Regions from separate parts of the Vandammella animalimorsus genome, predicted to be linked through region 1. Evidence: predicted binding sites of a transcription regulator. Region 1 holds the regulator's gene; the other holds the start of a gene.
What was found. The regulator NrdR, encoded in region 1, represses ribonucleotide reductase genes. The targets are predictions, from matches to a motif close to CACNANATNTNGTG.
Positions count from the first base shown of each region.

Region 2: a site for NrdR is predicted at 11,215-11,228, ahead of nrdH (glutaredoxin-like protein NrdH). Genes of this name have one in related genera too.

Region 1 is NZ_NTBH01000001.1:638,881-653,260, reverse strand. Features, by position in the region: gene CLI93_RS15610 (lytic transglycosylase domain-containing protein) at 1-1,019, shown strand, start outside; gene glyA (serine hydroxymethyltransferase) at 1,243-2,487, shown strand; gene nrdR (transcriptional regulator NrdR) at 2,643-3,092, shown strand; gene CLI93_RS02720 (M3 family metallopeptidase) at 3,413-5,509, opposite strand; gene CLI93_RS02715 (PhoH family protein) at 6,176-7,975, opposite strand; gene CLI93_RS02710 (tripartite tricarboxylate transporter substrate binding protein) at 8,300-9,280, opposite strand; gene CLI93_RS02705 (penicillin-binding protein 1A) at 9,598-12,036, opposite strand; partial or broken gene CLI93_RS02700 (pilus assembly protein PilM) at 12,369-13,450, shown strand; gene CLI93_RS02695 (PilN domain-containing protein) at 13,447-14,037, shown strand; gene CLI93_RS02690 (type IV pilus inner membrane component PilO) at 14,050-14,380, shown strand, end outside.
Region 2 is NZ_NTBH01000003.1:51,715-66,094, reverse strand. Features, by position in the region: gene recB (exodeoxyribonuclease V subunit beta) at 1-3,652, shown strand, start outside; gene CLI93_RS05830 (bifunctional alpha/beta hydrolase/class I SAM-dependent methyltransferase) at 3,943-5,736, shown strand; gene CLI93_RS05825 (phosphatase PAP2/dual specificity phosphatase family protein) at 5,760-7,214, shown strand; gene CLI93_RS05820 (hypothetical protein) at 7,228-7,773, shown strand; gene CLI93_RS05815 (glycerate kinase) at 7,816-8,244, shown strand; gene CLI93_RS05810 (glycosyltransferase family 2 protein) at 8,438-9,289, shown strand; gene CLI93_RS05805 (O-antigen ligase family protein) at 9,267-10,583, shown strand; gene CLI93_RS05800 (dihydroneopterin aldolase) at 10,633-11,004, shown strand; gene nrdH (glutaredoxin-like protein NrdH) at 11,476-11,706, shown strand; gene nrdI (class Ib ribonucleoside-diphosphate reductase assembly flavoprotein NrdI) at 11,796-12,242, shown strand; gene nrdE (class 1b ribonucleoside-diphosphate reductase subunit alpha) at 12,344-14,380, shown strand, end outside.

The DNA of each region.
Region 1 (14,380 bases):
TCCATACGGTGATGCTGAATATCCTGGCCATGCTGGGCGCCGTGGCCGTATTTGCTGGTTTGGTGTTCTACACCCACCCTGATTTGCTGAACCGGGGCGAGCAATGGCTCTACAGCCATCTTTATCAGCGCAAGGTGGCGCAAGTCGATCTGGATGTGGAGCATGAAGCTCTGGAGCGCGTCACGGCCGTGGATTTGCTGGATCTGTCCGAAGAGCAGGCCGCAGCCGCCTTCTGGCTGAGCAAGAAATACCGCGTCGCTCCCGAGCCCATGGGGGCGCTGGTGGCTCAGGCCTACTCTTTGGGTGAAAAGCGCGGCCTGGACCCGCGCCTGATTCTCTCCGTGGTGGCCATTGAGTCGCGCTTTAACCCCTTTGCGCAAAGCGCAGTGGGCGCGCAAGGGCTGATGCAGGTCATGACGAGCGTGCATGAGGACAAGTACCAGCATTTCGGCGGCACGCTGGCCGCCTTCGATCCGGTGAGCAACATGCAAGTTGGCTCTTTGATCCTCAAAGACTGCATCGACCGTTTTGGCGGCGTGCAGCGCGGCCTGGTGTGCTACGTCGGCGCGGCCAAGCTGCCCAACGATGGCGGCTATTCCAGCAAGGTGCTGGCCGAGCATGAGCGGCTCAAGGAAGCGACGCGCAATGCGGCGAAGGTGTTGCCCGCTTCGTTCAAGACTGCTCAACTGCAGCGCAAGGCCGATTTGGCCCTGGCTGAGCAAAAGCCGGCCGTGCGCGGCCTGGCGCCCACCGCCCAGCCGCTGGGCCTGCAGCCCACAGTGGCTACTGTGACGCAAGCTGCTGCGCCGCAGTTGCGCAAGGGCGTCGAAAGCGCTGTTGCACCTGCACAGCCAGAGAAGGTTGCGCAGTTGGCGGCGCAGGCGCAAACCGTGCAATCGGCCGCACATATGGAGCAGTTGGCGCGTTTGGTGGAAGAGCAGGGGGCGCAACAGTTGCTGGCAGCCCGCTCCGGCCCGGATGATGTAGCGCCCCAGGCAAGCCAAGCCCTGGCCCAGTGATTGCGCGGCTGCCCGCAAATTCTGCGCCGATGCCTTCGTGGATCGGACCGCACCGTGCAGGCGGCTCGGTAGCACACAACAGGGCGGCGACGCGCTTGCCGTAACACAGCGTTTACCCTCCATTACACTAGCGCCTTTGCCGCGCTGTCCTCGGTCAAGGCCTTTTGACGTGGGTCTGGCCGTGGCTTCCAGTCTTTTTGCCTAGTCAAGGATCACCACCATCATGTACCAACGCGATCTGCTGGTTGAACAGGTTGACCCCGAGTTGTTCGCCGCCATCCAGTCCGAAAACAAGCGCCAGGAAGAGCACATCGAACTGATTGCCAGCGAGAACTATGCTTCGCCGGCTGTGATGTGGGCGCAAGGCTCGCAGCTGACGAACAAATACGCCGAGGGTTACCCGGGCCGACGCTATTACGGCGGCTGCGAGTACGTGGACATTGCCGAGGAGCTGGCGCTGGCGCGTGTGAAAAAGCTCTTTGGCGCCGAGGCAGCCAATGTGCAGCCGCACTGCGGGGCCTCGGCCAACCAAGCCGTGTTCCTGGCCTTCTTGCAGCCGGGCGATACTGTCATGGGCTTGAGCCTGGCCGAAGGCGGCCACCTGACGCATGGCATGCCGCTGAACATGAGCGGTAAATGGTTCAACGTCGTCTCCTACGGCCTGAATGAGCAGGAGGAAATCGACTACGACGCCATGGAGCGCCTGGCGCACGAGCACAAGCCCAAGCTCATCATTGCCGGCGCCTCGGCCTACAGCCTGCACATTGATTTCGAGCGCTTTGCCAAAGTCGCACGGGCCGTGGGCGCCATTTTCATGGTGGACATGGCGCACTACGCGGGCCTGATCGCCGCTGGCCTGTACCCGAACCCGGTGCCCCATGCCGATGTCGTGACCTCCACCACGCACAAGAGTCTGCGCGGTCCGCGCGGCGGCATCATCCTGTGCAAGAAAGAGCATGAAAAAGCCATCAACAGCGCGGTCTTCCCAGGCCTGCAGGGCGGCCCGCTGATGCACGTCATCGCCGCCAAGGCCGTGGCATTCCAAGAGGCGCTGCAGCCGGCTTTCAAAACCTATCAGCAGCAGGTGCTGACCAATGCCAAGATCCTCAGCGACGTGCTGGCCGAGCGCGGCCTGCGCATCGTCAGTGGTCGCACGCAAAGCCATCTGGCTTTGGTGGATCTGCGCGCCAAGCAAATCACTGGTAAGGAAGCCGAGCGCGTGCTGGGCGAGGCCCACATCACAGTCAACAAGAACGCCATCCCCAACGATCCAGAAAAGCCCATGGTCACCAGTGGTATCCGCGTGGGCACACCGGCCATGACCACGCGTGGCTTCAAGGATGAGGAGGCCTTCATCACCGCCAATCTGATTGCGGATGTACTGGACAAACCCAGCGATGCGCAGCACATTGCCAAGGTGCGTGAGAAGGTGCATGAGTTGACCTATCGCTTCCCTGTTTATCGCTGATGCGGTTGCTGGATGCCCAGGCATTGCCTGGCAGCCAGCGCTGACTTAGATATTTTTGGCCGCGCCATGGAGCCATTTGCACTCCACGGCGCGGTTCTTGTATCTGCCGCAGGCCTGTTTGACCTCTACCGATTGCGCCCACGCAGCCAAGCAGCATGAAATGCCCTTTTTGCGGACATGAAGAATCCCAAGTGGTGGAAACGCGCCTGTCCGATGACAACACCAGCATCCGTCGCCGGCGCCAATGTGGCGCTTGCGAGAAGCGCTTCACCACTTATGAGCGGGCCGAAGTGAGCATGCCTACGGTGGTCAAGAGCGATGGCCGGCGCGTGGATTACCAGCGCCAGAAGCTGCGCGATTCCATCAACCTGGCGCTGCGCAAGCGCCCAGTCAAGACGCAGGATGTGGACGATGCCGTGGCCCGCATTGAGCTGTATTTGATTGGTCTGGGTGGGCGTGAAGTGGAATCACGCCGCATTGGAGAGGCCGTGATGCACGAGCTTCAGCGGCTGGACAAGGTGGCGTTCATTCGCTACGGCAGCGTCTACCGCAGTGTGGGTGATCTGGATGCCTTCAAGCACCTGATCGAGCAGGCCGGCAAGTAGTGCCAATTGCCGTGCAGATGCGCCAGGTGCGCCTGATGCGGCCCAGCGCAGCGGGATCTGCCATTTGGCGGGCGCACCGCTCGCGTGTTGGGCTTGGGCCCAGGCCGGCCCGCAATGTCCAGAGCACCCCCAGAGCCTGTTCAAAATCTTGGCGCGTATGGGCCAGAGGCGGTTGGGGATGGGTTGGTTACAAGGCTTTGCAGGCGTGGCAGGGCGCCCAAATGCACGCGTTTGCCTGCTGTGCTGAGATTTTGAACAACCCCTAAAAACCCGCGCCCGTGCCACAGCGGCCCAAGCCCAGAAGGCCCGGGCTGCATCTTTTATTCGGCCGTGCAGGCCTGCGCCGTCTCGGCTGCCATGCCCTGGTGGCGCAGCAGGGCGTCGAGTTGAGGCTCGCGACCGCGGAAGGCCTTGAACGACTCCATGGCCGGGCGGCTGCCACCCACTTCCAGGATGCTGTGCAGGTAGCGCTGGCCGGTGGCCGGATCGGGCTGGCCTGGGGCCAGGGCTTCCTCCTCGAATGCGGCATAGGCGTCGGCGCTGAGCACCTCGGCCCATTTGTAGCTGTAGTAGCCGGCCGCGTAGCCGCCAGCAAAGATGTGCGAGAAGGCGTGCGGCGTGCGGCTGTAGGGGGCCGGCGGCAGCACGGCCACTTCGTCGCGCACGCGGCGCAGCAGTTCCAACACCTGTGGCTGGGCGCTTTGGTGCAGCAGCATGTCGAACAGCGCGAATTCCACCTGGCGCAGCGTGAGCAGGCCACTTTGGAAGTTTTTGGCCGCCAGCATCTTGTCGTACAGCGCGCGCGGCAGCGGCTCGTCCGTTTTGGCGTGGGCGGTCATGCCCTGTAGTACGGGCCATTCCCAGCAGAAGTTTTCCATGAACTGGCTGGGCAGCTCCACGGCATCCCACTCAACGCCGCTGATACCCGAGACATCGCGTTCATCGACCTGGGTCAGCAGATGGTGCAGGCCATGGCCGAACTCGTGAAACAGCGTGATGACGTCGTCGTGCGTGAGCAGCGCATCCTGGCCGCCGCTGCCGGCGGCGAAGTTGCACACCAGGTAGGCCACCGGCGTTTGCAGCGCGCCGCTGTCCGGGCGCAGCCAGCGCCCGCGCATGTCGTCCATCCAGGCGCCGCCGCGCTTGCCGGCGCGCGCGGGCTGGTCGAGGTAGAACTGGCCCACCAGCTGGCCGTCGCGCTCGATGCGAAAGAACTGCACGGCCGGATGCCAGGTGGGGGCTTGGTCGGCCTTGATCTGTACGCCAAACAGGCGCTCGATGATGGCGAACAGCCCGCTGACCACCTTGCTGGCGCTGAAGTATTGCCGCACTTCCTGGTCGCTGAAGCTGTAACGGGTCTGCTTGAGCTTTTCGGAGATGTAGGTCCAGTCCCAGGGCTGGGGGTCGTCCAGGCCCAGCTGCTCGCGAGCGAAGGCGCGCAAGTCGGCCACGTCGCGTTCTGCAAAGGGGCGAGCGCGTTGGGCCAGGTCGCGCAAAAAGGCCACGACCTGTTCGGGCGATTGGGCCATCTTGGGCGCAAGAGAGAGCTCGGCATAGTTGGCAAAGCCCAGCAGGCGGGCCTCTTCATCGCGCAGCTGCAGGATTTCGTCCATCACGGCGCTGTTGTCCAGATGACTTTGCTCGGCAGGGGCCAGGTCGGAAGCGCGGATGGCGTTGGCGTGAAACAGCCGCTCGCGCAGCGCGCGATCCTCGGCGTACTGCAGCACGGGCAGGTAGATGGGCATTTTCAGCGTGAGCTTGTAGCGACCCTGCTGGCCATCGGCGCGTGCTGCTTCGGCGGTGGCTTGCAGCACGTCCTCGGGCAGGCCGCGCACCTCGTCCTCGCTGGCGTAGTAGTGGTAGGCGTCGGTGGCATCGAGCACGTTCTCGCTGAACTTCTGCTGCAACGCGGCCAGGCGCTCTTGAATTTGTGCAAAGCGCACGCGCGCCTGGCCCTGCAGCTCAGCGCCGGAGAGCACGAAGCCGCGCAGCGCCAGCTCCAGCGCGCGGCGCTGCGCGGCGTTCAGGCCGTCGGGGTCGATCTGCTTGTACTTGGCGTACAGGCCTTCGTGCGCGCCCAGGCGAGTCCAGAAGTCGGTGACAATGGGCAAGGCCTGGTTGTAGGCTGCGCGCAGTTGGGCATCATCGGCCACGCCGCTGAGGTGGCCGATCACACCCCAGGCCTTGGACAGGCGCTCGGTGGCCACATCCAGCACGCGCGCCAGCGCCTGCCAGTCGGCAGGGAAGTCTGGCTGGGTGACGCGCGCCAAAGCCTCGTCGGCCTGGGCGATCAGGGCCTCGATGGCCGGCAGCACCTGGGCTGGTTGGATCTGATCGAAAGCCGGCAAATCGGTGATGGCCAGCAGCGGATTGGCCGGCGTGGCGGTGTTGGCAGAGACGGGGCTGGATGGGGTCATGACAATGAGAGTGGGCCAAGACACTGCGATGCCTGGCTCCATCGCCCCCGGCTCGGATGCATGCCGGGCAGGGGTTGGGCAAGGCGGCAGTGGTTAGCGAATAAAGAGAGGAGGGCAAAAAAACGCAGCCACGGGGCAGGCACGAGGCATGCCCAGTGGCGTTGCAGATGGGGGAGGCAGGATGGATTTCAAGGCAGCGCGCACCTGGGCATGGCATGGCGGCCAGGTATGGCGCGCAGGCATGGCGTAGCCCAGATCCTGCTGCGTCAGGCGACGACGCGGACCATGCGTTACTGGTCAGGGTTTTTACGCGTAGATCCTTTGGACACGCTCTAAGAGCCTGTTCAAAATCTTTGCACGGCGGTCAAGAGAGCGGATTTGGGCGCTCTGCTGCGCCCGCAAAGCCTCGCCATAGCCCCAGCTATGGCTGCGTTTTGCGCCTTGCAGTCCACCCCAAACCGCTTCTTGCCCACTCGCGTCGAGATTTTGAACAGGCTCTAAGAAAAAGAAAAGTCTGCACGAACCGCAGTGTCGTGTGCATCTGCGGGATGGGGCCTCATTGCTCATTTTCACAATGGCTGGAGCCATTGCTGCGGCTCGTGCCTCGCATTCCATTTCGGATGTTCGCAGCGCCCAACTTGCCACTGGATTCGTACAGGCCTTCCCTTACAGCACCTCGCTGGCAAAGTCGGCCAGGCGCGAGCGTTCACCGCGCGCCAGCGTGATGTGGCCGCTGTAGGGCCAGCCTTTGAAGCGATCGACCGCGTAGGTCAGGCCCGAGGATCCCTCGGTCAGGTACGGGGTGTCGATCTGCGCCAGATTGCCCATGCAGATGATTTTGCTGCCTGGGCCGGCGCGGGTGATCAAGGTCTTCATCTGCTTGGGCGTGAGGTTTTGCGCCTCGTCGATGATGACCCATTTGTTCAGGAAGGTACGCCCGCGCATGAAGTTCATGCTCTTGATTTTGATGCGGCTGCGGATCAGGTCGGTGCTGACGGCGCGGCCCCAGTCGCCGCCGCTTTGGTTGCCTGTGCCCTTGCTGAGGAACTCCAGGTTGTCGTCCAGCGCGCCCATCCACGGCCCCATTTTTTCTTCCTCGGTGCCGGGCAGAAAGCCGATGTCCTCGCCCACGTTGACAGTGGCACGGGTCATGATGATTTCGCTGTAGCGGCGCTCGTCGAGCACTTGCGTCAGTCCGGCAGCCAGAGCCAGCAGCGTCTTGCCCGTGCCGGCCGTGCCGGTGATGGTGACGAAGTCGATCTCCGGGTTCATCAGCAGGTTGAGCGCGAAGTTCTGTTCGCGGTTGCGCGCCATCACGCCCCAGACGTTGTGCTTGATGCTGGTGTAGTCGCGCAGCGTGCGTAGCACGGCGCTGTCGCCCTGCAGCGATTCGACGATGGCGTACAGCCCCGCTTCGCCAGGCTTTTCGTAGTAGACGAACTGGTTGACCAGCATGCTTTGCACGGCTGGGCCATGCACGCGGTAGAAGGTATCGCCCTGTGATTGCCAGCTTTCGAGTTTTTTGCCCTGGCGCGCCCAGAAGTTCTCGGGAAGGGCCAGCGCGCCGCTGTAGAGCAACTCGTCGTCATCGAGTGTGCGATCGCTCTGGTAGTCCTCGGCCGCCATGCCCAGCGCACGGGCCTTGACGCGCATGTTGATGTCCTTGGAGACGAGGATCACCTCGCGCTCGGGATGCAGTTTTTGCAGGGCGTGCACAACCCCCAGGATCTGGTTGTCGGCCTTGCCTTGGGGCAGGGCTTGGGGCAGCTCCTGCTCCAGCAGCGTGGTCTGGAACAGCAGCTTGCCGCGCGCCTGCTTTTGCCCTGTGGAGTCGAGCGGCAGGCCGGCGCTGAGATCGTTCTGCCCGGCGATGGACACCAGCGCGTCCAGGCTGCGGCTGACCTGGCGGCCATTGCGCGCCACTTCGGTGGCGCCGCGCTTGTGGGTGTCGAGCTCTTCGAGCACGACCAGCGGCAGGTAGATGTCATGCTCTTCAAAGCGGAACAACGCAGTGGGGTCGTGCAAGAGCACATTGGTGTCGAGCACGAACAGGCGTGTGTGCTGGCCATTGGCCTCGCCCTTGCCGCCGCGCCGCGCTTTGGAGGCGCTGCGTTTGCTGCGTTGTGGCAGCGCCGCTGCATTGCTGGCAGTGGCCGGGCTGTTGATGCTGGCCGGTGCCGCTGTCGGCGCGGCGCTGGCCTGGGCTGGCAAGGTGGCCTTGCTCTTCTGGCTGGCGGCGCGCTGGCGGGGCGTGGCTGCGGCGATCTGAGGGGCGGCAGCTGTGGAGGCTGAAGACTGGCGGGTCTTGCTTGCGGCAGCAGGGCTGGTTGCCGTTGCAGTGGGGGGCAGTAAATCGCCGCTGGCGCTGGTGGCGATCAGTTTTTTCCGGTTGGGGCCGGCAGCCGGCGTGGCGCTGGTGGCCTGGACGCTGTCGCCGCGGCGTTTGGGGGCTGGTGGCAGTGGCATGGGAGTGCGATGGTCAAGCAAAAGATGGCAGTCGGGGCCTTGTGCCCTGTGCAGTGCAGCCATCATGGCCTGCACTGGGGCGGTGGACGGTCTCGGGTAGGCTCTCAGAACCTGTTCAAAAAAACTCTGTACGGTGTGCAATCCAGCGGATTGGGGCGGTTGCGGCGTTGCAAAACCTTGCTGGGCCATCGGGCCCGTCTGCGTTGCACGCCTTGCAGCCCATCCCCAACCGCTGCTTGCCTACTCGTCCCGATGTTTTGAACAGGCCTTCTGGCAAGTGCGCGCCCATCATAGCCCAGGGCTTTGCCCGCCTCGGCCTGGGCGTTATTGCGATTGTTTCAGGTGCGGCAGCAAGGCGCGGTAGGCCTGTTCCTCAGCCTGTAGCCGGGCGCTGAAGGCTTTGCGGTCCAGATAGGCGGGCGTGATCGAGAGGCCCTTGAGTGTGCTGGCGAACTGCGGGGATGTGGCGATGCGGTGCGCCACGTCTTGCCAGGCCTGGACGAGTTCTGGCGCGCTGCCCCTGGGCAAGGCCAGGCCGCGCCAGACGCTCCATTGCAGGTCGTGGCCGCGCTCGCGCAGCGTGGGCACTTGGGCGATGGCGGGTAGACGCTCCTTGGCCAGGACGGCCAGGGTACGCAGCTTGCCGGCCTCTACGAAGTGGGCCAGCTCTGCATAAGCAGCGATGGTGGCATGCACCTCACCGCTGAGCACGCCCATGACGGCAGGGGCCGTGCCCTGGTACGGCACGTTAATCAGTTGCGCGCCCGTGGCCTGGGCCAGCGAGGTGACGGCCATGTGGTGCGTGGTGCCCACGCCGGCGGTGGAGATGGTCAGGCCAGGCGCCGATTGCGCGGAGGCCAGCCATTCCTCGATCGACTGCCATGGCGCATCGGCGCGCACGGTGATGGCCAGCGGGTCATTGGTCAGCTGGGCGATGGGTTCGAACTGGCCGAGCTGCACCTGACCAATGCCCTGCAGCGGCAGCAGCAGGATTTCTGCCGACACCATGGCCAGCTTGCTGTTGGGGGAGGGCGTCAACGCGTACTGGAAGCCGATGGCGCCGCTGGCACCTGGCCGGTTAACCACGGCTGGCGGCTGTTGTGCGAAGGGGGCCGCCAACTGGGCGAAAGCCCGTGCCACGGAATCGGTGCCCCCGCCAGGCGGCCAGGGCACGACCAGCTCGGCGGCCGGGCCGCTAATCTGGGCAGAGGGCGGATGCTGCCCATGCCCTGCAGACGCCTGCGCCCAGCAGCTGAGGGCAGCGAAGCAAAGTGGGAGTGACAACAGTTTGTGAAAGAACGGCATGCAGTTTGACTTGGCAAGAAATGAAACGGCCACCTCCTTGAAGTGGCCGTGAAGGTCGGAGACAGCGTGGTTATTGAGGGCATGAGCCGTTGATTGACGAGTTCAGGGGTGTTGAGATTGGGTTTGCAAATCGGTTTTTTTGAGGCAAAAAGCCGCAGATGCAAGGCGAAAACGCACACAGGGCCTGGACACTTAGCAAGCGCTTTCAACGCGCCAGCTGCGGGTTTTGATCGAAAACACCGCTGCAGCACTCAATCTCAACAAACCCTAATGCACGCCCGTTGTCAGCAGGGCGTCACGAGGCTCTGAACAAGTCTTCAATTGCGGAACAGGTCCATGATTTGTTCGCGCTCCTGGCTGGTCGGGGCGGTATAGCCGCCAGTGACGCTTTCGCTGTAGACAGTCTCCATGCCCAGGCTGGCAACGCCGCGGCCGGCCGAGAATTCGCTGTAGGCCCAATCGCCGCCAGAGCGGGTCACACCCTTGGGAGGCTTGAGCTCGGCCACAGGCACGTCCTTGAGGGCATGCTGCATGAATTGTGCCCAGATGGGCAGTGCCAGCCCACCGCCTGTCTCGCGGCTGCCCAGGTCCCTGGGGTTGTCGTAGCCAATCCAGGCCACGGCGCTGATGGAGGGCTGAAAGCCAGCAAACCAGGCATCGTGCGCATCGTTGGTGGTGCCAGTCTTGCCGTAAATGTCGGGGCGCTTGAGCATGCCGCGCGCCTTGGCGCCCGTACCCGAGCGGGTGACCTCCTGCAGCAGGCTGCTGGTGATGAAGGCATTGCGTGGGTCAATGGCCTGGGGCATATCGGCAAGTGCTGGCGGAGTGGTTTGCGAGAGGACGCGACCGCGATAGTCCGTCACGCGCTCGATCAACCAAGGGTCGACGCGGTGGCCGCCGTTGGCAAACACAGTGTAGGCGGCGGCCATTTGCAGCGGCGTGACCTCGGCCGCACCCAGAGCCATGGGCAGTACGGGCACGATGCGACTGGCATCGAAGCCGAAGCGGGTGGCCCATTGCTGGGCGTTTTTGGCGCCGACGGCCTGGATCAGTCGCACGGTGGGGATGTTGCGCGATTTGGCCAGCGACACGCGCATGCTGATCGGGCCGCTGAAGCTGCGGTCGTAATTGCGCGGCTCCCAGGCCTTGCCCCCGGCCCTGGAGGGGGGGAAGTACATGGGGGTGTCGGCAATGAGGGTGGCGGGCATGAAGCCCTCTTCCAGCGCGGCCGAGTAGATAAAGGGCTTGAAGGCCGAGCCAGGCTGGCGCCAGGCCTGCGTCACATGGTTGAATTTGTTCTTGTTGAAGTCAAACCCGCCGACCAGGGCCTTGATGGCGCCAGTCTGGGTATCCATGGCGACGAAAGCGCCTTCGACCTCAGGCAGTTGCGTCATCTCCCAGCCGTCCTTGGCGGTTTGCATGATGCGCACGATGGCACCGGGACGGATCTGGATATTGGCTGCAGCCTTGCTGGACAGGCCCGACTGCACCGGGCGCAGGCCATCGCCGGTGATGTCGATCTGGCTGCCGTCGGCACGCGCCACGGTGACTTTCTGGCGAGAGGCTTTCAATACCACGGCAGAGAGCAGCTCGCCATTGTCGGGGTGGGCCACGAGGGCCTTGTCGATGACGTCCTCGCGTTCGGCCGCATCGGCGGGCAAGGTGATGAAGTTCTCCGGCCCGCGATAGTACTGGCGCTTTTCATAGTTCATGATGCCGGTGCGCAGCGCCTGATAGGCCGCATCCTGGTCGGAGAGCGCGATGGTGGTATAGACGTTCAGGCCGCGGGTGTAGGCTTCGTCGCCATAGCGCTCGACCATGGACTGGCGCACCATCTCCGCAACGAACTCCGCGCGGATGGGGAAGCTGTCCATCGTGCGGCGGATGTGGAGCTTTTCATCGCGCGCCTGCTGGGCCTGCTCGGCGGTGATGAAGTTGTTTTCCAGCATGCGGTTGATGATGTGCAGCTGGCGGATGCGGGCGCGCTCGGGGCGGCGGATGGGGTTGTACAACGAAGGAGCAACTGGCAGGCCGGCGAGCATGGCCGCCTCGGCAATGCTGACTTCTTCCAGGGGCTTGCCGAAGTAGGTCTCTGAAGCGGCGGAGAAGCCATAGGCGCGGTTGCCCAGGAAGATCTGGTTCATGTAGATCTCCAGGATTTCATTCTTGGAGAGCATGTGTTCGATCTTCATGGTCAGCAGCACTTCGTAGAGCTTGCGGGTGAAGGTGCGCTCCGAGGACAAGTACATATTGCGCGCGACCTGCATGGAGATGGTCGAAGCGCCCTGGCTGCGCAGATCGCGGATGTTGGCCAACGCGGCTCGGGCAATGCCGCGGTAGTCCACGCCGCTGTGCTGGAAGAAGCGCGCATCTTCGGCGGCCAAAATGGCATGCTTCATGACCTGCGGAATTTCCTCAATGGGCATGAGGCGCCGGCGCTCTTCGCCGAACTCGCCAATCAGTGCGCCTTCGGCGGAATACACCCGCAATGGCAGCTTGGGCCGGTAGTCGGCCAGATCCGAAATGTCAGGCAGCTTGGGGTAGATGGTGGCGACGACGACGACGACGACGGCAATGCCTGCCACGATGCCTGTAATGGCCAGCCCTGCCAGCCAGGCCAGTACACGCCAAAGCAGCGAAGAGCGCCGGGGACGGGCCTGTTCTTTGGATGCTGCAGGTGCGGCGGTCTGTGTGGAGGGTGGGTTGGCAGAGGCGCGCTGACGGCCACTGCCGCCGCGGGAGGAATTCAAGGGCATGTTTGACGGTCTTGGGCCTGGCAGGCGTGCTCAAAGAAAGGTCTGCATGGGCATCCAGCGGCAAAGTCTGCGCCGAGCCTTTGAACGGGCGCTTTGAGATCCGTTCGATCTTTCTCAAATGTCGTTGTCTACGCGTGTCGGTGACGAGATTGCGGCAGCGAGGATAACGCACAATCCCCGCCCGACAGAATAATGACAATCACGTGTGCTTTTGACAACAGAGGCGCAAAAACAAGCGTAACTTGTTCTTTGCATTGCCCAGCCATGCTGATAGTATGTGTGTCAAGTCGTACATTTTGTTGCTCTATTTAACAGGGCAAGAAGGGGGTAATGTGGTCTCAACGAGATCTCTGTTCGGTGCCAAATCGACGCCGCTGGTTGGCATCGATGTGAGCACATCCAGTGTGAAGCTGGTCGAGCTCAGTGGCTCGCGCGATGGCAAGATCACCTTGGAGCGCGCGGCTCTTGAGCGTCTGGAAAAAGGCTGGGTCAGCGAGGGCAATATCGAGAACTTCGATGAGGTGGCAGAGGCTTTGCGCCGTTTGGTGAAGAAGAGTGGCACCAAAACGCGCCAGGCTGCGCTTGCCTTGCCTTCGTCGGCAGTGATCACGCGCAAGATTGTGCTGCCATCAGGGCTTTCTGAGGAGGAGCTGGAAATTCAGGTGGAGTCCGAAGCCAGTCATTACATCCCCTTTTCCTTGGATGAGGTGAGCCTGGACTTTTGCGTCATTGGCCCCTCCAAGCATTCCAGCGACGATGTGGAAGTGCTCATTGCCGCATCGCGCAAGGATCGCGTGCAGGATCGTCAGGGCCTGGCAGAGGCTGCTGGTCTGAAGGCTGTTGTGCTGGACATCGAGTCCTACGCATCGCGCCTGGCTGTCACTCGTCTGGCCAAGGCTTGGCCCAAGTCTTCCGAGGCCCCTCTGGTGGCCTTGCTGGAAATTGGCGCCTCGACCAGCAATCTGCTGGTGATGCAAGGCGAAGAAATTCTGTTTGAGCGAGAGCAGTCCTTCGGCGGTGGGCAACTGACCCAAGCCATAGCGCGTCATTATGGGATTTCTGCCGAAGAGGCGGAAAACAAAAAGCGCAGCGGTGACATGCCCGAAGATTACAACTTGGCCGTGTTACGCCCATTCGTGAATAGCATCACTCAGGAAATCAGCCGTTCGCTGCAGTTTTTCTATACCAGTTCACCCTACAACTCGGTGCACACAAAATCCTACTGGCTGGCGGCACTGCCATCGTCGATGGCTTGGCTGCTGCCGTTACGCAGGCCACCGAGACAGTGTGCCAGGTCGCCAGCCCGTTCGAGGGCATGGAAATGGGCGGCGGCGTGCGTATGAAGACGGTCATGCGTGAGGCGCCTAGTTACTTGACGGCTTGTGGTTTGGCCTTGAGGAGATTTGATCAATGATTCAGATTAACCTGTTGCCTCACCGGGAGGCCGCGAAAAAGGTTCGCAAAGAAACCTTCATGGCCAGTTGCGTGCTCTCTGCTATTGCTGGGGCGGCCATTGCTGGTGGGATCTACTTGTTTTTTCAAACCTTGATTGCTGATCAAGAAAATGCCAATCGCATGATTGAGCAGGAGAATGCCAGGCTCAAGGATCAGATCAAGGAGGTTGCTAATATCGAGGCGGAAATTGCGGCGCTCAAAGCCCGGCAGGAAGCGGTTGAAAACCTCCAGTCCGAGCGTAATTTGCCTGTGGAGTTGCTCAATGAAATTGTGCGTGAGACTCCCAATGGTTCTTATGTGACATCTCTGAATAAAACAGCTAAAACGGTGGCTTTGATGGGAATTGCCCAGTCGAACCAGACTGTTGCTGATTTGCTAAGAAATATCACTGACAATATGCCGTGGGACTCCAGGCCGCAGTTGGTTGAAACCAAGGCGGCGAAAATCAATCTCGGGGCAAATAGGGAGCGTCAAGCATTTGGATATTCTTTGAATTTTGGCTTGAGCAAACAGGGCGCAGATGAAGAGTCGGATGGTAAGAAATGACAGGAGGGGATCATGGCTAATTTAATGTCCCAGTTTCAGCAAACCAGTGGTCGAGACCCCTGGCTGTGGCCTATCGTGCCACGCTTGGTTGTGTTTGCCTTGATTGCTGCTGGTGTTGCCATCCTGTTGTGGTTTTTGTGGCTTGTGAACTTCAAGGATGAGCTTGAAGCGGCGCGCGCTAAAGAAGAAACCTTGCGTGCAGAATTCAGTAAGGATTACAAAAAAGCTATCAACTTGGATGCCTTGAAAAAGCAACGCGAGCAGGCCATCCAATATGTCAATCTGTTGGAGAAGCAACTTCCCAACAAAGCGGAGATGGCGGCCTTGCTTTCCGATATCAACC
Region 2 (14,380 bases), on a different contig from region 1:
CATCCTGGTGCTGACCTTCACCCGCGCCGCCACCCAGGAGCTCAGCGCCCGCATCCGCGAACGCCTGCACGAGGCCACGCGCTTTTTCCGCGGTCAGCTCGACCAGGCCGACGCACTGCTGCACGCACTGCGCGCGCACTACCCATCCGGCGCGCAGCGCGAGCTGGCCGCCTGGCGGTTGGAGCTGGCCGCCCAGGGCATGGATGAGGCCGCCATCCACACCATCGACGCCTGGTGCCACAAAGTCCTGCAAGACCACGCCGCGCTCACCGGCCAGCTCGGCCAGGCTCAGCTGGGCAGCGACAGCGCCCAGCTGTGGGACGTGGCGGCGCTGGATTTCTGGCGCAACCACGTCTATCCGTTGCAGGGCGATGTGCTGCAGCACGTGCAGGCCCTCTGGCCTGATGCCCAGCATTGGCTGGCACAAAGCCGCCGCCTGCAAAAAGCCCCCTTTCTGGAGCACGCCGCCGCTGACGCCGCACTGACCGGCCAGGCTCTGGGCGACTGGCTGGTGCAGGCCCTGCAAGAGCAACAGGCGCTGCTGACGCAATGGGCCGCCGGCTGGGACGAAAAAGCCGATCAACTGCAAAACTGGCTGGATGCGCAAATCGCTGCGGGCAGCCCCCAAAAAAGCCACTGGGATGGCCGCAAGCTGCAGGCGCGCTTTTACCAGCCCTGGCTGCAAGCGCTGCGCCAATGGGCGCGGCAGCAGCCACCGCCGCCGCACATCGCCGGCCTGAGCGACTCCGCCGCCGCCCGGCAGCGCCTGAGCCTCGAAGGCTTGCAGCAGGCGCGCCGCCCGCAGGCCCCGCCGCTGACGCCGCAAGAGCTGCCCGAGGAAATCGCGCAATTGCAGGCCCTGCTGCAACGCCTGGATCAATTGCCCAACCTGGGCCAGGCCGCGCAGGCCTTCGCACTGGCGGCCACACACCAGCGCTGGCAGCAGCTCAAGGCCCAGCAGGGCGTGATGGACTTCGACGACCTGCTGCTGCGCGTGCAACAGGCCCTAGCCGGCGCGCATGGCGCGGCGCTGCGCGCGCAGCTGCTGGCGCAGTACCCGGCGGCCATGATCGATGAGTTCCAGGACACCTCGCCCGGCCAGTACCAGATCTTCAACACCCTCTACCAGCCCGAGCGCGACCTGGCCGAGCACGCCCTGCTGCTGATTGGCGACCCCAAGCAATCCATTTACGGCTTTCGCGGCGCCGACATCCACAGCTACCTGGCGGCCAAGCGCCAGACCCAGGGCCGCCACGACGCGCTGGACACCAACTTCCGCTCCAGCCAGGCGCTGGTGCAGGCCGTCAACCACGTCTTCAGCCAGGCCGAGCAGCGCCCCGGGCCGGGCGCATTTCGCTTTCGCGACCATGAGGCCCAGCCCAGCCCGCTGCCGTTCGAGCCTGTGCAGGCCCAAGGCCTGGGCCAGTGGCTGGGGCCGCAGCAAGCCGCTGGCGCGCAGGCGCTCACCGCGATGACGCTGTGCGTGCCCGAACAGGCCCAGCCCAAGGACGAGGCCTGGGAGCACTTCGCCCAACTCTGCGCCGAACAGATCGTCACCTGGCTGCAACGCGAGCAGCTGACGCTGTACGAGGCCGGCGCAGACGGCAGCCCCCGCGCCGTGCGCCGCCTGCAGCCCGGCGACATCGCCATCCTGGTGCACAACCAGAAGGACGCGGCGCTGCTGCAGCGCGCCCTGCGCCAGCGCCAGCTGCATGCGGTGTACCTCTCCGGGCGCGAGTCGGTCTATGCCAGCGCCGAAGCGCGCGACCTGCTGCTGTGGCTGCAGGCCGTGGCCCAGCCCGGCGACGTGGCCCGCGCGCGCGCCGCCTTTGCCACCGCTCTGCTGGGTTGGCCCCTGCCCAGCCTGCTGGCCGGGGCCGAGCAGGAAGCGTTGCTGGACGCGCAGCTGCAATTGCTGCAGCAGCTGCAGCACATCTGGCGCCGCCAGGGCGTGCTGCCCATGCTGCGCCACAGCATCCACCAATTGGGCCTGGCGCGCCAATGGCTGGCCGCCGAGGACGGCCGCGGCGAGCGCACCCTCACCAACGTGCTGCACCTGGCCGAGCTGCTGCAGCAGGCCAGTGTCGGCTGCGAAGCCGAGCACCAGCTCATCCGCCACTTCACGCAGCAAATCCAGCAGGCGCAGCAGGGCTCGAACAGCGCCATGCAAGCCGAAGAGCAAATCGTGCGGCTCGAAAGCGATGCCCAGCTGATCCAGATCGTCACCATCCACAAAAGCAAAGGGCTGGAATACCCGGTGGTCATGCTGCCCTTTGCCTCGCACGGCGAGCGCCCGCCCAGCGCATCCAGCGCCCGCACGCCCGCCGCGCCCAGCCCCACCGGGCAGGATGCGGGCGAAGAAGAGTGCCGCGAGGCGCTGCGCCTGCTGTACGTGGCGCTGACGCGGGCGCGCCACGCGCTGTGGCTGGGCGTGCCCATCTACCCCGGCGCGCGCGCCAAGGTCAACGCCTTGCACCGCAGCGCCCTGGGCTATCTGGTGCATGGCGACAGCGAGCTGGACGATGCGCAGTGGCTGCCGCAGCTGCGCGCCTGGGCCGCGCCCTGCGCCGCCATCCAGGTGCAGGCCGCCGCCGCGCACGCAGCCAGCACGCGCTACCAGCCCGAGCAACCCCAGCGGCATTGGCGCGCGCCGCAAGCCTACCCTGGCCATACCGACCAGCATTTCGCCATTGCCAGCTTCAGCGCGCTGGTGCGCGAACTACAACCGCCAGAGCCTGCCACCGCAGAGGAAAAAGCGCAGGCCGACGCAGAAGCCAGGGTGGAGACAGCGCCACACGCCCTGGCCGATACCCTGACCCTGCTGACACCGCCGGCCGCCCTGGGCGCACAGGACGAATGGCCCGCCATACCGCCCAACCCTGCATGGGCCGCGCCAGCGCAGCCTGCCGCCCCAGCCTGGCATGCACTGCGCGGCAGCGCCCAGCTGGGCAACTGGATACACGAAGCACTGGAATGGCTGCAGGCCGAGGGCTTTCCCACACAACTGAATCCGGCCCAGGTCGCACGCCTGCAGCGCCAGGCCACTCTGGCGGGCATGCAGCAGCACTGGCCCGCGCTGCAGCAATGGCTCAACCGCCTGCTGGCCACGCCACTGCCGCTGCAGGCCACGGCCGCGCCGCGCCTGTGCGAGCTGGAGCACTGCCTGCCGGAAATGGAGTTCTGGCTGCCCGTGGCGCAGCAGCCGCAATTGGCCAGCGCCCAGGCCATCGACGCCATTTGCCGCGCCCACTTCTGGCCCGGGCTGGATCGCCCCGCGCTGCAGACACGCCAATGGCACGGCATGCTGATGGGCGCAGCCGACCTGGTGCTGCAACACCACCAACGCTTCTGGGTGCTGGACTACAAGAGCAACCGGCTCGGCCCCGGCCCGGCCAGCTACCACGCGGCGGCGCTGCGCGAGGCCATGCTGGCGCACCGCTACGACGTGCAGGCCCTGCTCTACGGCCATGCGCTGCACCGGCTGCTGCGCCAGCGCCTACCCAACTACGACAGCGGCCAGCACCTGGGCGGCCTGCTGTACTGGTTTTTGCGCGGCGCCGACCACGCCGACGGCGGGCTGCTGCACCTGCCGCTGCCGGCTGCGGCGCTGGCCGAGATGGACGCGTTGCTGGCCGCGCCTGCATCGGCCTGAGTTGGTCTGGGCAAGCCGCCCCAAAGGGCGGCCTGCCGCCTCCGGCGGTAGCATGAAGTGATACGCGCAGGCCCTAAAAGCCCTGCGCCGGGATCACTCTGCGATAACCCCTCCATTGACGCACAGGCGGCACCCTGGGCACCGCGCCCGGCTCCGCCTGCCTGCCAATCAGCCCAAACACCAAACCAATGAGGGTCAACGCCATGCCACACCAGCCACTGCCACCGCAGCCACAGCCCGACCTGCCCAGCGCCCCTGCCCACAACAACACCCACCCGGCAGCGCGACCCATGCAAGAGCGGCGCTTCACCACGCACGATGGGCTGTCGCTGTTTTACCGACACTGGCCGGCCGTGCTGCCTGCAGCGCCGGCAGCACAGGGCGATGCGGCCTATGGCGTGCAGGCGGCAGCGCCCACGCCCACCATCGTGCTGCTGCATCGCGGCCATGAGCATTCCGGGCGCATGGCGCACCTGGTCGAGGAGCTGGCGCTGCCGCAGTTCCAGTTCTTCGCCTGGGATGCGCGCGGCCACGGCCTGTCAGGCGGCGAGCGCGGCGACAGCCCGGGCTTTGCCACCAATGTGCGCGACCTGCAAAGCTTTGCCCAGCACCTGCAGCAGCAGCACGGCGTGGCCCCGCAGGACATGGCCCTGGTGGCGCAAAGCGTGGGCGCGGTGCTGGCCGCCACCTGGGTGCACGACTACGCGCCGCCGATCCGCGCCCAGGTGCTGGCCGCGCCGGCCTTCGACATCAAGCTGTACGTGCCCTTTGCGCGCCCCGCGCTGAAGCTGCTGCACAGGCTGCGCGGCAAGTTCTTCGTCAACAGCTACGTCAAGCCGCGCTTTCTGACGCACGACCGCGAGCGCGCGGCCAGCTATGCCAGCGATGCGCTGATCACCCGGCCCATTGCCGTGAACGTGCTGCTGGATTTGTACGACACGGCCGAGCGCATCGTCGCCGACGCCCAGGCCATCCGAGTGCCCACGCAGCTGCTCGTCTCGGGCAGCGACTTGGTGGTGCGCACCGGCCCGCAGCAGCGCTTTTTCGAGCGCCTGGGCGCCAGCCTCAAAGAGCACATCGTGCTGCCGGGCTTCTACCACGACACCCTGGGCGAGCGCGACCGCGCCCACGCCGTGGCCCAGGCGCGGCGCTTCATCCTCGCCGCCTGGGACGCGCCCGCGCCGCCCAGCCTGCGCCAGGCCGACCGCGCCGGCCCCGGCTGCGCCCAGGCCCAAGCGCTGGCCGCGCCGCTGCCGCCAGGCTCGCTGGCGCAGCGCTACTGGCAGCTGCAGCGCGCTGCGCTGCGCTGGGGCAGCCGCTTCTCCAACGGGCTGAAGCTGGGCTTCGAGACCGGTTTCGACTCCGGCAGCACGCTGGACTACGTGTACCGCAACCGGGCCGACAGCCCCAGCGCGCTGGGCCGCCTCATGGATCGCAACTACCTGAACTCCATCGGCTGGCGCGGCATCCGCCAGCGCAAGCGCCACCTCGAAGAGCTGCTGCACCTGGCCATGCAGCGCCTGCACGAGGCCGGCCAGCCGCTGCGCATGGTGGACATCGCCGCAGGCCACGGCCGCTACATGCTCGAGGCCATTACCGAGCGCCCAGCCGGGATCCCGCTGCCCGAGCAGCTGCTGCTGCGCGACTACAGCGACATCAACGTGCGCGACGGCCAGGCCCTGATCGCCGCCAAGGGCCTGGCGGACGTGGCGCGCTTTGCCAAGGGCGACGCCTTCGACGAGCAAGACCTGGCCCAGCTGCAGCCGCGCCCCACGCTGGCCGTGGTCTCCGGCCTGTACGAGCTGTTTGACGACAACGCGCTGGTGGCGCGCTCGCTGGCCGGGCTGGCCCAGGCCGTGCCCCCGGGCGGCTACCTGATCTACACCGGCCAGCCCTGGCACCCGCAGCAGGAGCTCATCGCCCGGGCCCTGAGCAGTCACCGCGGCGGCCAGCCCTGGGTGATGCGCCTACGCAGCCAGGCCGAGATGGACGAGCTGGTGGCCGCCGCCGGCTTTCGCAAGCTGACCCAGCGCATCGACCGCTGGGGCATCTTCAGCGTCTCGCTGGCGCAGCGCCTGGGCTGAAAGCCTGTTGCCAAGGATGCGCCATGGCCCACGCCGCCGCCCCAAACGCCAGCACCATTCAGCCACTGCGCCCGCCCGGCCTTTGGCGGCAAGCGCTGTGGCGCCTGCTGGCGCTGGCCGTGTTGTTCTATACCAGCTATGGCCTGGCCAACTACGCGGCCGAACAGCGCGCCCTGGGCCACTGGGGCAGCCAGGGCGTGGGCAGCGTGGTGTTCGATTGGGAGCGCCACATCCCGCTGTGGCCCTGGACCATCGTGCCCTACTGGTCCATCAACCTGCTCTACGCGCTGTCGCTGTTCGTCTGCCGCTCGCGCCAAGAGCTGCTGACGCACTGGCGGCGGCTGCTGACAGTGCAGGCCGTGGCCATCGCCTGCTTTCTGCTGTGGCCGCTGCGCTTTGCCTGGCAGCGCCCCGCCATCGACGGAGTCTTCGGCCTGCTGTTCGATGCGCTGATGGGCTTTGACAAGCCCTTCAACCAAGCGCCCTCGTTGCACATCGCGCTGCTGGTGGTGCTCTGGCTGCTGTACGGGCGACACCTGCAAGCGCCTTGGGCTCGCTGGCTGCTGCACGGCTGGTTTGCGCTGATCGGCCTGTCGGTGCTGACCACCTGGCAGCACCACTTCATCGACCTGCCCACCGGCGCGCTGCTGGGCTTGTTGGCCGCCTGGCTCTGGCCCATGCCGCCAATGGCGCACACCGCCACCGGCCCGGCTCCTGGCGATGCGGCCCGACGCCGGCTGGCGCGGCGCTACCTGGGCGGGGCCTTGACCTGCGCGGCGCTGGCCGCATGGCTGACCAGTTCGGGCCAGCCCATCGCCCTGTGGCTGCTGTGGCCGGCCACGGCGCTGCTGCTGGTGGCCGGGCATTACGCCTGGTGGGGCAGTTCAGGTTTTCAGAAGCGCCCCGATGGCCGCCACAGCACAGCCAGCCGCTGGCTGCTGGCTCCTTACACGCTGGCGGCTTGGCTGAATCGCCACTGGTGGACGCGGCGCCACCCGCAGCCGAGCGCCATCGCCCCAGGCCTGTGGCTGGGCCGCATGCCGGCGCGGCCCGGGACCGAGCTGCCGCCGCAATGCGCCGCGCTGATCGACCTGTGCGCCGAGCTGCCCTGCCCGCGCGCCGTACACCGCCAGTTGGCGCATTACACGACCCTGCCCTGGCTGGACTTGCTGATCCCCACGGCCGAGCAATGCCTGCAGGCCGCAGACGCCATTGAGGCGGCGCGCCGCCAAGCGCCCGGCCAGGCTGTGCTGGTGTGCTGCGCGCTGGGCTATTCGCGCAGCGCCATGGCCGTGGCCGCCTGGCTGCTGCGCTACGGTCACGCCGCCAGCCCGGCCGCGGCCGTCGCCCGATTGCAGGCGGCCCGCACCCAGACCGTGCTGCACGCCAGCCACCGCGCCGTGCTGGCGCAATTGGCCATCAAGTTGACCAACGAACCGACCATCCCCCCGCAACCCAGGGCCTGTGCACATGACTGAAGGGAAGCCCGCCATGCCTGGCCCGACGCCATGCCCGGTGTCATGCCCTCCAGCATCAGCCCCCAGCGCTGCGGCCGAGGCCAGCGCGCAACGCTACCAATGGGCTGTGCTGGCGGCCGTGCTGCGCCAAGGCCGACTGATCGATGGCTGCAGCAACGCCTTGGCTGGGCTGGCGCTGCTGGTGCTGGCGGCGCTGGCGACCACCGCCTGGCCCTGGCCCAGCCAGCTTGGTCTGTGGGCGGCGCTGGGCCTGGCCATCAGCCTGCTGGCCGCATTGGCACAAAAGCTCACCGCCGCGCGCACGGCCATCGACGCGCAGCTGCTAGGCTGGCTGGCCTGCCACGCCAGTGATGCGCAGCAGGCGGCCAGCCAGCTCGATGCGGCCCTGCAGGCCCTGGGGCTGAAGCCAGGCCGCAGCGCAACGCCGCCGCGCACCTGGCCGCAACGCCAACGCGCCTGCCTGCGGCTGCTGCGCCGGCAAGCCGGCTGTCTGCTGCTGCAGGCTGCAACCCTGGCCCTGGCCCTGGCCCTGGCGCTGCTGGTGCTGGTGCGCACTTGATGGCTGCAGGCCAATGAGCAGCCGCCGATACAATCGCGCCCCATGCAAGCGACACTGAAACTGCTGCTGTGGCTGATCGCCGCAGTGGCTTTGCTCATGGCCGGGTTTGTCTTTCGCGGCTGGCCCGGCTTCATGCTGGCGCTGGGCGCGGTGGTGTTTTTCGTGCTGCTGCACCTGAGCCGGGTGCTGCGCGTGCTGCGCGCGGCGGCCAGCTCGCCCAAGGGCTTTGTCTCCAGCGCCGTGATGCTCAACAGCCGCTTGAAAGTCGGCATGACGCTGCTGCAGGTCGTGCAGCACACCCGCGCGCTGGGCGAGCCGCAAGGCCCGCTGGGCCAGGCCGAGGAGGTCTACCGCTGGCAAGACCCGGGCGGGGCCTGGCTGGATGGCCGCTTTCGCGCCGGCCGCCTGCAAAGCTGGCAGCTGGGCCGCCCGGCCGATGCCGCAGCCGCTAATGCAAGCACAGCGCCATGAAAGCCTGTTCACACACTTGGCGCGCGCTGAAAAATTGCGGCCCGGCACGGACCGCCCCCTGGCGGCGCGCCGATAATGGCGGGTTTTTAACGATGGCTGGGCCTGCGCTGCCGCCCCCTTGGCGGTTTGTGCCCCGCGCGCCCAGCCTTGCCCGCACCGCTTTTTGCTAGCCCCTCGCCCTGCCTGCCCCACCATGGACCGCGAGCTGCCACATCCCCACGTCGCCCCCCTGGCCGCTGGCCGGGCACCCGCAGGTGCCCAGCGGCCCCGGCTGACCATCGCGGTGCTGGCCTGCAATGAAGAGCGGCACATCGGCCAATGCCTGCAAAGCGCCGCCTTTGCCGACGAGGTAGTGGTGGTGGACGCTGGCAGCACCGACAGGACGGTGGAGATCGCCCGCAGCATGGGCGCGGCCGTGCATGTGCATGCGGACTGGCACGGCTTTGCCGTGCAGCGCAACCGCCTGCTGGAGCACGCCAGCGGCGATTTCGTCTTCTTCCTTGATGCCGACGAGGTGATCTCGCCGGCCTTCCAAAAGGAGCTGCTGGCCATCGTCGCGCAGGACGACCGCCAGGCCGTCTGGCGCATCCGCTGGCAGTTGGTGGCATTTGGCCGCGTGCTGCCGCGCACCATGTCGCGCACCCGGGTCGTGCGCCTGTTCCCACGGCAATTGATCGAGCGCTTCGAGGGGGTGGTGCACGAAGAGGCCCTGCTGCGCGCGCCCGCGCCGCGCAAGGACATCCAGGCCCTGCTGGTGCACTACACCAACCCCGATGTCAGCACCTCCATGGCCAAGGTGATGCAGTACGCCATGCTGGGCGCGACCAAGCGCAAGGCGCAGGGCAAGCGCGGCGGCGTGCTGCGCGGTCTGGCCGCGGCGCTGGTGGCCTTTGTGCGCTATTACCTGCTGCGCCTGGGCCTGCTGGGCGGCGGTGCAGGCTTCCTCTACTGCTTCTTCAAGGCGCTGGAGAGCTTTTTGCGCTACGCAGCGCTGCGCTACGACTACGAGCGCCTCAGTGACGATGTCCAGCGCCGCCACCATTGAAGCCAGTCCATGCGCGCCGCAGGGGCGTTGGGAGCGCGCCACCAGCGTGGCGGCTTTCCTGGTGCCAGCGCTGGCGCTGTGGCTGCCCTCGGGCTATTCCTGGGGGGCGCTGCTGCTACTGCTGCTGGCGCTGGCCAATCTGCACCACTGGCCCAGAACGCTGCCACGCCTGAGCGCTGGCAGTTGGCTGCTGGCGGCCACCATCCTGGCCATGGGGCTGATGTGGGCCATCCAGGCCGATGCCCAGGCCGGCTCGGCGCGCTGGGACCGGTTCAGCAAATACGCCCTGGCCCTGCCCTGCCTGGGCTATGCGCTGGCCCACCCGCCCAGCGCCCAGGCGCTGGAAAAAGGCCTGCTGGCCGGCTGCCTGGGGGCCGGCGGCATCGCGCTGTGGCAGGTCTACGGCCTGGGCATGGCCAGGGCCGCCGGCCACACCAATGCCATCCAGTTTGGCAACCTGGCGCTGCTGCTGGCGGTGCTGGCCGGCATCGTGCTGGCCTGCCATTACCAACGGCTGCGGCCGGGCATGCGGCTGGGGCTGGTGCTGGCCATTGGCGCAGCATTCGGCGCTTCTGTGCTCTCGCTCACGCGTGGCGGTTGGTTGGCCCTGCTGCTGTTGCCGCTGCTGGCCTGGCCAGTGCTGCGCCTGCCTGGGCGCCAGCCAGCCCGCGCCGGCCGAACAGTTTGGCTGGCTCGTCCATGGGCGGCCCTGCTGCTGGTATTGCTGGTGCCGCTGACCGTCAGCCTGCCACAGGTCGTGCAGCGCCTGCAGCTGATGGGCACGGAGGTGGCTGCCTATCAGGCCCAGGGCGATGCCAGTACATCCATCGGGCACCGCCTGGAGCACTGGCGCCTGGCCTGGCACATGGGCCAGCAAAAGCCCTGGCTGGGCTGGGGCGATGCCGGCTACAAGCAGGAAAAGCTGCGCTTGGCGCAGGCTGGCCAATTCGACATCAACACCACTTACTTCGACCACGCCCACAACGAGGTGCTGGATTTGTTCTCCAAGCGCGGGCTGCTAGGCGTGGCGTTGCTGCTGGCGTTCTACGGCGTGCCACTGGCCTTGTTCTGGCCCAGCCGCCAGCGCCAGGCAGCACTGCTGGTCGCAGCGCCACCGCCATGGCAGCAGGCACAATGGTGGGCGCTGCGCCTGATGGGCTCGGCCATCGTCCTGATGTACATCGGCTTTGGCTGGACGCAGGTGTTCTTCGCGCACAACAGCGGCACCATGTTCTACCTGTTCATGCTCATACTGTGCTGGGCCGCGCTGCGCCGCCTGGAGCAACGCGCATGACCCTGCACAGGCCGGCCCGTTTTCCCTTTCGCTGCACTGCATCCCTGCCATGCACCACACCAAAGGCGCCCAGACCCTGACCCTGACCGGCCTGCGCTTTGATGCCAATCTGGGCATTCTGGCGCACGAACGCAATGCCCCACAGCCCATCCAGGTCGATGCAGAGCTGCATCAGGGCACGCAGCCGCTGCTGCCCGCTGACGACGACATCCACAGCGTGCTGGATTACCGCAAGGTGCGCCAGATCATCATCGACGAATGCACGGCCGAGCACGTCAACCTGCTGGAGACGCTGATCGGCAAGGTCTCGCACCGGCTGATGCAGCTGCCCGGCGTCATCGGCGTGCGCGTGCGCATCGCCAAGCTGGCCATCTTCGACGACTGCGAGGTGGCCATCCGCATGGAAACCGGCCAGTGGTAGCGCCCAGCGCGGGCGCTGACCGCCAGGCACCGGATGCAACCAATTGCAACAAGACCTCCTTGGGGCTGCTGCATCCCATGTCCCGGCAGGGCGCGTGTGGCGTGGATTTGGCCTTTTCAACCCTTGCCAGCACAGGCCCTGCGCCCCGATGAGGCCGTGCAGGCCGCGCCCAGCCAGCATCTTGCAAAAAATCAACAAATCGCCAAAAAACACTAGATGTAGTGTTTTCTTTCGGGAGCAGCACTACATCTAGTGGCCGGGGTGTGGGCTATGGTAGCATCGCCCGGTTTGCATCGGCGGCCCAGCGGCACCATGCCACCGGCCCCGGCAAGGGCCACTGCAAAGGTCAGCTGCCATGCAATCACGAGGGAGGACACCCGCGCACGACCCGGCATGGGGAAACCGCTGCCGAGACCCAGGGCCGCCCCTTCCGCACGCCATCATCGTCTGATCTCAAAGAAGGAGCCCCCCATGCAGGTCACGGTCTACAGCACGCCCTCATGCGTCCAGTGCACCGCCACCTACCGCGCCCTCGATCGTCAGGGCATTGCCTATGAAGTCGTCGACCTGTCCCAGGACAGCGAGGCCATGGCGATGGTGAAAAACCTGGGCTATACCCAGGCGCCAGTGGTGATCGCCAACGACATGCACTGGAGTGGCTTTCGCCCCGACAAGATCGCCAGTCTGACGGCCACGGCTTGAGAGAGCCTGTTCAAAATCTCGGCGCTGCTGCGCCAGCCTTGCGCCCCGGCCTGCACTCCTGGCCGCCATGACCGCATTGCCGTTGCTGCATGATCGTTTACTTCTCCAGCGTTTCAGAGAACACGCACCGCTTCGTCGAGAAGCTGGCATTGCCCGCGCAGCGCATTCCCTTGAAGGTGGCGCAGGCCGAGCAGTTCCAGGCCAGCGGGCCCTATGTGCTGGTCGTGCCCACTTACGGCGGCGGCAGCCTCAAGGGGGCCGTACCCAAGCCCGTCATTGCGTTTCTGAACCAGCCTGAAAACCGCCGCCTGCTGCGCGGCGTGATCGCTGCAGGCAATACCAACTTCGGCACGGCCTACGGGCTGGCCGGGGCGGTGGTGGCGCAAAAATGCCAGGTGCCGCTGCTCTACAAGTTCGAGCTGCTGGGCACCAGCGACGATGTGCAGCGCGTGCGCCAGGGCATCAGTGCCTTTTTGCAGCAGGCGGCCCAGCAGTCTGAACCTGAGCCCGCGCCTGAACCAGCCTCGCACCCGTAGCCCAGCGGCCATGCGCTCTGAGGCCGCGCTGGGCGCATCACCCGCCGATCTTTTCTTTTTTTGTTGATTCCTGTTTGACCCTCTTTCCCGCCGAGCCCGCCATGTCAGCCACCTCTACCGAGACCGCCTACGCCCCAGCCCCCAAGACACAGGCCTCCGCCGCCCAGCCGCCCCAGCCCAAGGCGCCGCTGCAGGCTACGCCAGTGCACAAGGCGCCGGCGGCCACCAAGGAAGAGCTGGAGCTGGACTACCACGCGCTCAACGCCATGCTCAACCTGTTCGGGCCCAATGGGGAAATCCAGTTGGACAAGGACCGGCTGGCCGCGCGGCAGTACTTCTTGCAGCACGTGAACCAGAACACGGTGTTTTTCCACAACCTGAAGGAAAAGCTCGATTACCTGGTGGAGAAAGGCTATTACGAGGGCCAGGTGCTGGCGCAGTACGACTTTGCCTTTCTGCAAAAGCTCTGGGATGCGGCCTATGCGCACAAATTCCGTTTCCCAACCTTTCTGGGCGCCTTCAAGTACTACACCAGCTACACGCTGAAAACCTTTGACGGCAAGCGCTATCTGGAGCGCTACGAAGACCGCGTGTGCATGGTGGCGCTGACGCTGGCGCGCGGCGACGAGGCCATGACCATGGAGCTGATGCACGAGATCATCAGCGGGCGCTTTCAGCCGGCCACGCCGACCTTCCTCAACTGCGGCAAGCGCCAGCGCGGCGAGCTGGTCTCGTGCTTTTTGCTGCGCATCGAGGACAACATGGAGTCCATCGGCCGCTCCATCAACTCGGCGCTGCAACTGTCCAAGCGCGGCGGCGGCGTGGCCTTTTGCCTGAGCAACATCCGCGAGGCAGGCGCGCCCATCAAGCACATCGAGAACCAGTCCTCGGGCGTGATCCCGATCATGAAGCTGCTGGAAGACGCCTTTTCCTACGCCAACCAGCTGGGCGCGCGCCAGGGCGCGGGGGCGGTGTACCTCAACGCCCACCACCCGGACATCCTGCGCTTTCTGGATACCAAGCGCGAGAACGCCGACGAGAAAATCCGCATCAAGACCTTGTCGCTGGGCGTGGTCATCCCCGACATCACTTTCGAGCTGGCCAAGAACAACGAGGACATGTATTTGTTCTCGCCCTATGACATCGAGCGCGTCTATGGCCAGCCCATGGCCGACATTTCCGTCACCGAGAAATACCGCGAGATGGTGGACGACCCGCGCATCCGCAAAAAGAAGATCAACGCGCGCGAGTTCTTCCAGACCCTGGCCGAGATCCAGTTCGAATCGGGCTACCCCTACATCATGTTCGAGGACACGGTCAACCGCGCCAACCCCATCAAGGGGCGCGTCAACATGAGCAACCTGTGCTCGGAGATCCTGCAGGTCAACGAGCCTTCGCACTACGTGGACGACCTGGGTTACGAGACCATTGGCAAGGACATCTCCTGCAACCTGGGCAGCCTGAACATCGCCAAGACCATGGATTCGCCCGATTTCGCCAAGACGGTGGAGATGGCCATCCGCGCGCTGACAGCCGTCTCCGACATGAGCGACATCCGCTGCGTGCCCTCTATTGCCAAGGGCAATGACGACTCGCACGCCATCGGCCTGGGGCAGATGAACCTGCACGGCTACCTGGCGCGCGAAAAAATCTTCTACGGCAGTGAAGAAGGCATCGACTTCACCGACATCTACTTCTACACCATTACCTACCACGCGCTGCGCGCCTCCAACCAACTGGCCATCGAGACCGGCAAGACCTTCAAGGGCTTCAAGGACTCCAAGTACGCCAGCGGCGAGTATTTCGACAAATACATCTTCCAGAAGTGGGAGCCCAAGACCGCCCGCGTGCGCCAACTGTTCGAGCAGGCCGGCATCGCCATCCCCACGCAGGAGGACTGGAAAGCCCTCAAGGCCAGCATCCAACAGCACGGCATCTACAACCAGAACCTGCAGGCCATCCCGCCCACCGGCTCGATCTCCTACATCAACAACTCCACCAGCAGCATCCATCCCATCGTCGCCAAGATCGAGATCCGCAAGGAAGGCAAGGTCGGCCGCGTGTACTACCCCGCGCCCTACCTGGCGCAGGACAACCTGCAGTACTACCAGGATGCCTACGAAATCGGCCCGGAGAAA